Regions from separate parts of the Lacipirellula parvula genome, predicted to be linked through region 1. Evidence: riboswitches for the same ligand, from Rfam matches in the RefSeq annotation. Region 1 holds a riboswitch; the other holds the start of a gene.
The links. A riboswitch is a leader RNA that binds a small molecule or an ion and turns the genes downstream of it on or off. The one in region 1 is predicted to bind cobalamin.

Region 1 (3,436 bases):
CGCTCACGCCTGAGCAGCGCACCGAAGCCGTCGTCGCGTTCGATTCGCCCCAGCGCCGCGATTGGCACAACATTCCGAAGGATGATCGCAAGGGCGTCGAGTTTGCCGTCCTCTCGCCCGAACAGCGCCAACTCGCCCTCGCCCTGCTCCACTCCGGCCTCAGCGACGACGGCTACGACAAAGCGCTCAAGATCATGTCGCTCGAAAACAACCTCCGCGAAGGCGAGAAGAACGTGCAGGGCGCGCCGCTCCGCGATCCCGAGCGGTACTTCATCACCATCTTCGGCGAGCCAGCCGGCGTGGGCGCCTGGGGGTGGAGTTTCGAGGGTCACCACTTCTCGCAGAACATCGCAGTGCAAGATGGCACGATCGTCGGCGACACGCCGAGCTTCTGGGGCGCCAACCCCGCCACGCTGATCACGTTCGTCGAAGGAGGGCCCGAAGTCGGTACGCGAACGCTGGCCCAAGAAGAGCAACTCGCCTTCGATTTACTGACGAGCCTCGACCAATCGCAGCGTGCCGAGGCGATCATCGCCGACAAGCCGCCCGCCGACTACCGCGCCGCCGGCCAACCCGAACCGCCCCGCTCCGCCCCCGAGGGGATTCCCGCCAAGCAGCTCACCGATCTCCAAAAAGAAACGCTCCGCTCGCTGCTCGCCGCGTTTTGCAACAACCAGGCGCCCGAACTCGCTGCCGCCCGCCTCGCCGAGATCGACGCCTCGGGCTTCGACCGCGTCCACTTCGCCTGGCAAGGCGCCGACAAACCGGGCGTCGGCCACGCCTACCGCATCCAGGGCCCGACGTTCCTGCTCGAACTGGTGAACATCCAAGCCGACCCCGCCGGCAACCCCGCGAACCACATCCACTCGGTGTGGCGGAGCCTCAACCACGACTTCGGCGTGGCTGAGTGATCGCGGGAAAATGCAAAGGCAACCGCCAAGGACGCCAAGAGCGCCAAGGGAATACGGGGTGAAATAGTCCCCGCGAATTAGCGCGAATAATGCATGAATTCAATTCATCGTGATTCCTTCTTCCTATTCGCGACCATTCGCGTGATTCGCGGGAAAGTCTTTTGCATTTTCCTTGGCGCTCTTGGCGTCCTTGGCGGTTAGTCTTCTTCCGCACCCGTTTGCACAGCCCACCGCGGCCAGCTATCTTGTCCCACTGCTCTCGGGCGGCGAAAGCCCGTGGCGACTCCCCAGTCGCCGCGAAGGGAAGTCGGTGAGAATCCGACGCGGACGCGCCGCTGTGATGGACGTTTGATTGGCCGATCAACAAGCCACTGTTTCGACTGCTGTCGAAATGGGAAGGCGATCGGCCGAGATGTCTGAAGCCAGAAGACCGGCCTGGGAGCAAACGTTCGACGCTACGGCGTCGGGCGCCCGTTTTCCGTCTTCGCGTTTAGGACGGGCCGGACCTGGCTTCACTCGCTGTTGTCGCATCGTGCCGCTGTGTGCGGGCGATGGTCGACGTCGTTTCGCCAGTTCTTGCCCTTCTGGCTGTTCGTCGTGAGCGAACTTCCCGCGCAGGCTCCTGCCCACCTCGGCCTCGCGATTAGGCCATGCGGCGATCACAGCCGCAGCTGGAATTCAGCTAATGACGAGACTTCTACGATTCAGTGCGGCGCTCGCATGCGCCCTCACGCTCGCGGCGAGCTACGCCGCTCCGCAAGCGAAGGCCGTCGGCATCGACGCCTACCAGCCGACGCGCAACTTCACCCTCCCCGCCGGCGGCGACAGTTCGGGCGGCAACGTCCTGTTCGACGCCCTTCCCGACGGCCGGCTCCTGTTGCTCAATGGCGTGAACGTCTCCGTCGAGACGGCTCCCAAGAGCGGCGCCTTCAACGCGCTCGGCGACATCCCCGGCTTTTCGTTGATGTCCTGGGGCCCCGGCTTCCTCGCCGTGTCGCCTGATGGAACCCGCGCCGCAGCCGGCAGCAACGCGGGCGGTACGATTGCCGTCTTCGAAACCGCTAATCCCGCGAGCGTCACCATTTTCAACGGCGATGACTTCGCTGGCGAGTGGATCGACAACCGCTACCTCGCCATCGCCAATGGCATGTCGGGCCCGCGGGTCGAGATCCTCGACACGCAAACCGCCACGATGACCCCGGTGATTACCAACATCGGCGGCGCCTCGGCCGGCGTTGCGATCGACGCGGCCGGCAACCTCTACACCGGCAACGGCTATGGTTACAACACGGGCGGCAGTTCGACCGGGTGGATCAAAGCCTTCGCCGCCGGCGATTGGCAAAACGCCCTCGCGACGAACACCCCGCTCAACTTCGAAGCCACCGGCACGCCGGTCGCTGACTTGCTCTCGGCCTACCCCTTCGGTTTCGATGGCTCGGGCAACATGTTCGTCGGCGGCGCCGATTTCTTCGGCGGTTCGAACGACAAAGGCTACGCAGCACTGATCAGCGCGAGCGCCGTCGCCGACGCATTGGCCAATCCGCAAGCCGCGCCGCCGATCAATGGGAACTCGCCGGCAAGCGTGCTGCGTAAGATCGCCAGCCCGCAGGAGACGCTCGATTCGCTCCAACCGCCGACGTGGAATTACAACGCCGGCACCGGCGAGTTGCTTCTCGGCTACTACCAGAACGGTGCGGTAACTGCCTACGCCGTGCCGGAGCCCGCGACACTGCTACTCGTGGCCGCGGCCGGGACCTTTGGTTTGCTGATGCGTCGCCGGTCGCGTTGCTTGGCGATCGCCCTGTTGGTGCTGACGGCTGCCCCGATGGCGGTCGAGGCCTCCCCTTACGACGCGTTCGATTTCAGCGACGTCGACTACTGGGTCGGCACGGGCAGCAACCGCGCAGCGCTGGTCGTCGACTTCTATTACCCCACGGGCAATGCGAGCTACGTCTGGGGCTACCAATGGGACGGCACGGCGACAGGCGAGCAGATGTTTCGCGCGATCGCCGGCACGACCCTCGTGCGTGAACGCGACGGCGGCTCAGAGTTGGGCACGTACTCAGGGAGCGATAGTCGCCTCTACCTGCGGGCGAGTTCCTTCGGCGGCGGCCTCGGCAACTCGACCTTCGGCATCGGCTACGACGTCGACGGCGACGGCGGCTCGTTCGTTTCGAGTTTCGAAGGCGTCGAGACGGGCGCCGCGACCGACAGCGACGACTACTACCGCGAAGGTTGGTTCACCGGTTACTGGAGCTACTGGATCTCCGACCCCTCCGCCCCGGCGTGGGGCTATTCGGGCCTTGGCTTCTCGGGTCGCGAACTGACCAACGGTTCGTGGGATGGCTGGAGCTACGTCGATTTCACAACCGGCGACAGCGGAACGCCGGCCGTGCCGACGCCCGCCCAAGTCCCCGAGCCAGCCGCGTTCGCGCTCGCCGCCTCCGTCGCCTTGGCGATGTTCACCATTCGCCGACGCAAGTAGCGACAATTCTGTGGGAGGCGTCTCCGACGCCGATGCGGCG
Region 2 (3,436 bases), 2.3 Mb from region 1:
TTCCCCGGCCGCCCGAACTTCACCGACGTGTGGGTCGACGTCGCCGACCTGCCCGGCGTCGGCCACTTCAAAGTCGGCCAATGGAAACAGCCGTTCAGCATGGAACCAGCGACGAGCTTTCGCGAACTGCTGTTCATGGAACGGTCGCTCGCCTTCGCGCTGGTGCCGTTCCGCCAAGTCGGCGTTGGCTTCTTCAACACCGCCTTCGAAGAACAAGCGACTTGGGCCTGGTCGGGCTACCGCTTCCCCACCGACCAGTACGGTAACGTCGCCGGCGACAACGGCTACGGCATGTCGACTCGCGAAACGATGCTGCTCTACAACGACGAGTGCAACAACGTCGTGCACGTCGGCGGCAGCTACACCTACAACGAACCGGCCGGCAACACGCTGCGGCTGCGGTCGACGCCTGAAGTCGGCTTCACGCAACTCGACGCCAACAACGTGACTGACTTCCCGATTCCGTTCTATGTGAACACCGGCTTCCTGCCGACACAAAGCTACCAGGTCGTCGGCGGCGAACTAGCGGCGGGCTTCGGCTCGCTCGTGTTCCAATCGGAATACATGTACGCAATGCTCAACGAACCGACGGGCCCGCAATTGCAGTTCCCCGCCGGTTACGCCCAGGTCGGTTACGTCCTCACCGGCGAACGTCGCAACTACGATCACAAAACAGCGGCCTTCACTCGCGTTGTCCCCGACGTCAACTTCGGCAACGGCAGCTGGGGCGCGTGGGAAATCGCTGGCCGTTACTCGACGCTCGACCTCAACGACAAGTTCGTCCAAGGCGGTCACTTACAGGATCTCACGTTCGGCTTGAACTGGTACCTCAATCGATTCACGCGGTTCGAGTTCAACTACATCCACAACTTCCTCGACCGTCCGGTGGGGAACGACACCGAGTCTGACATCTTCGGTACGCGGGCTCAGTTTGACTTCTAAGGGAAGAAGGCGAACCCAAGAGCACGACGGAGGACACGAAGCAGTCGAAGCAATAAGTAGGTAGAATGCTGCCGTTAGACGCGGGTGGATGCTCACGCTGCATTCATCTGCGTCTTTCGGCGTTGATCGGCGGTTCCAATTCTCTTGAAGGTTCACGTAACCATGGCTGAAGCTGACGATCCGCGGATTTACTTTGCCGCCGAGCGGACGCTGCTCGCGTGGGTTCGCACCGGGCTGACGCTCGTCGGCATGGGGTTCGTCGTCGCGCGGTTCGGGTTGTTTCTGCGGATCGTCCGCAACGCTCCCGACGCGCCGACGCATGCCGGGTCGACATGGATCGGCGTCGGACTCGTGGTGCTTGGCTCGGTCGCCATCGGCGTCGCGGCCTGGCAGCACGCGAAGTTCTGGCACGGCCTCGCCAAGTCGCAGCGGACGCAACCGGGCGTGATGCGATGGTCGGTGATCTTCGCACTCCTCATTTCGCTCATTGGCCTCGCCCTCGGCGGGTATTTGGTCGTCAGCGCAAACAGCGCCGAAACGGGCCGGGCCGCGGCCGTCGCCCGCTGACCGGATCGCCTAAACCACTCCCTTCGCAGCACTTGCGCCCCCTGCTTTACGCCCCCCGAAGGGGCGCGTTAAACTCGATCCCTTGAGTTTGGTTCACCATGCGTTGGTGGTCGGCTGGGCACGTGTCGCTCGGCCGACGCAACAGGGAACTCCGGTGCGATTCCGGGACGGCCCCGCCGCTGTGACCAGGCGCGATTCGACGAACGCATCTTCAGCCATTGCCGCTGGACTGGTCGCTTAAGCAACCAGTCCGAACCCTGAGAGGGCTCAAAGCCTCGACAGGGTTTACATGCGGCGAGAAGGCGAGTTTCGTCGAGCCTGGGAGTCAGAAGACCTACCACTGCATGCAGCAATGCGATTCGCTCCTGCGAGGGACGGGCGGATGGCGAGATAGTTTCATCGTTGCCGCCGATTGTCTGGGCGATCTTCGTTGGCGCCCACGCAGGGTCGGCGATTGATCGAGCCACGGCTCGCCCACGATGAGACGGACGCAAGTGCTCATGCCCTGCCCGCCAGCCACCCGCCGCGAGTCGCACGCGCCGTCGCGCGGCTTCACGCTGGTGGAACTGCTGGTGGTGATCGCGATCATCGGGGTGCTCGTCTCGCTGCTGCTGCCGGCGGTGCAAGCGGCCCGTGAAGCGTCGCGGCGAAGTCGCTGTGCGAACAATCTCAAACAGCAGGGCCTCGCGGCGATCAACTACGAGGGGCAGCGTCGCACGTTGCCCCCCGGCTGCATTGGCTGCCTGCCGCCGCAAGAGGGGGTGCAACTCTTCCTGTCGTGGAACGCCCAACTGCTGCCGTGGCTGGAGCAGACGGCACTGCACGCCCGGCTTGACTTCACGAAGCCGTCGGACGAGGCGCCGAACCTTCCCGCCGCCTCGCAACAGGTCGACGTCTTCCTCTGCCCGAGCACGCTGCAACCGGAAACGGCGAGCGATTCGAACCTGTGGCGCGGCGCGGCGTTCACCGACTACGGCGGCATCTACGGCGTCGAAGGCGCCGGTCGCGATGCGCCATTCAGTATCGATCCGAGTGAGTGGTTCAGCGGCCAAGTGTTGGAGCCGGGTTCGCTCGGCGTGTTCGTCTACGACGAGCCAGTTGCCTACCGCGACATCGTCGACGGCTTGTCGCAAACGGTCGCCATCGCCGAGTCGCTCCTCCGCCGCCGCGTCGAATGCGAGTGGATCAACGGCCAAAACGTCTTTGCTCAAGAGCAGTCGACGCCAATCAATTCGACCGAAGGACTGGAGAACGAAATCGGCTCGCCCCATCCCGGCGGCGCGCAAGCCGTCTTCTGCGACGGGCACGTCGCCTTCTTGAGCGAGCAGCTCGACCAACGCGTGTTGAACGCCATGCTGACCCGCGCGGGCGAGGAGGCGGCTCATGCTCCGTAGTGGTCGGCAACAGTTCATCGTAGCGCTCGCATGGTGGTCGCTCTGTTCAGCGATGTTGATCGGCGTCGGCACGCAGCCGGCGGCCGCGGGACCGGTCGCGTCGTTCGACGACGTCGAGTTCTGGGTCGGCACAGGAAGCAACCGCGCCGTCGTGGCGATCGAGTGGCTCACCGGGACGACCGAGCGGACGACGCTCGCGTGGGGGTTTCGTTGGGATGGAGCAGCGACGGGGCAGACGCTGCTCAATGCCGTGGTGACGGCCGACCCTCGGTTGTTCGCCAAGTCGGGCGGCTTTGGCGGCGGGCTTGGTTCGTCGCTCTATGGCCTCGGCTATGACGACGGCGACGGCGCGTTCGCGCTCGACGACGGCACGACGTTCAATGAAGCGGGGATCGCGCAAGTGAGCGGCCCGGCCGATCGTGCGCAGGCGGTCGACCCCGCAGACTACTACAACGAAGGTTGGTTCCGCGGTTTTTGGAACTATGGCTACTCGCACACCAATCCGTTCGCCGGCGGGTCGTGGACCGCTTCGC

Region 2: linked by a shared signal. The riboswitch ahead of PLANPX_RS25175 (DUF1559 domain-containing protein) and the one ahead of PLANPX_RS16310 (PEP-CTERM sorting domain-containing protein) in region 1 are both predicted to bind cobalamin.

What each region holds. Positions count from the first base shown of each region.
Region 1 covers NZ_AP021861.1:4,193,488-4,196,923, reverse strand. Annotated here, with positions in the region: gene PLANPX_RS16315 (DUF3500 domain-containing protein) at 1-911, shown strand, start outside; cobalamin riboswitch at 1,156-1,365, shown strand; gene PLANPX_RS16310 (PEP-CTERM sorting domain-containing protein) at 1,597-3,396, shown strand; gene PLANPX_RS28260 (hypothetical protein) at 3,407-3,436, shown strand, end outside.
Region 2 covers NZ_AP021861.1:6,454,827-6,458,262, forward strand. Annotated here, with positions in the region: gene PLANPX_RS25165 (OprO/OprP family phosphate-selective porin) at 1-942, shown strand, start outside; gene PLANPX_RS25170 (YidH family protein) at 1,105-1,509, shown strand; cobalamin riboswitch at 1,597-1,866, shown strand; gene PLANPX_RS25175 (DUF1559 domain-containing protein) at 1,989-2,903, shown strand; gene PLANPX_RS25180 (dockerin type I domain-containing protein) at 2,893-3,436, shown strand, end outside.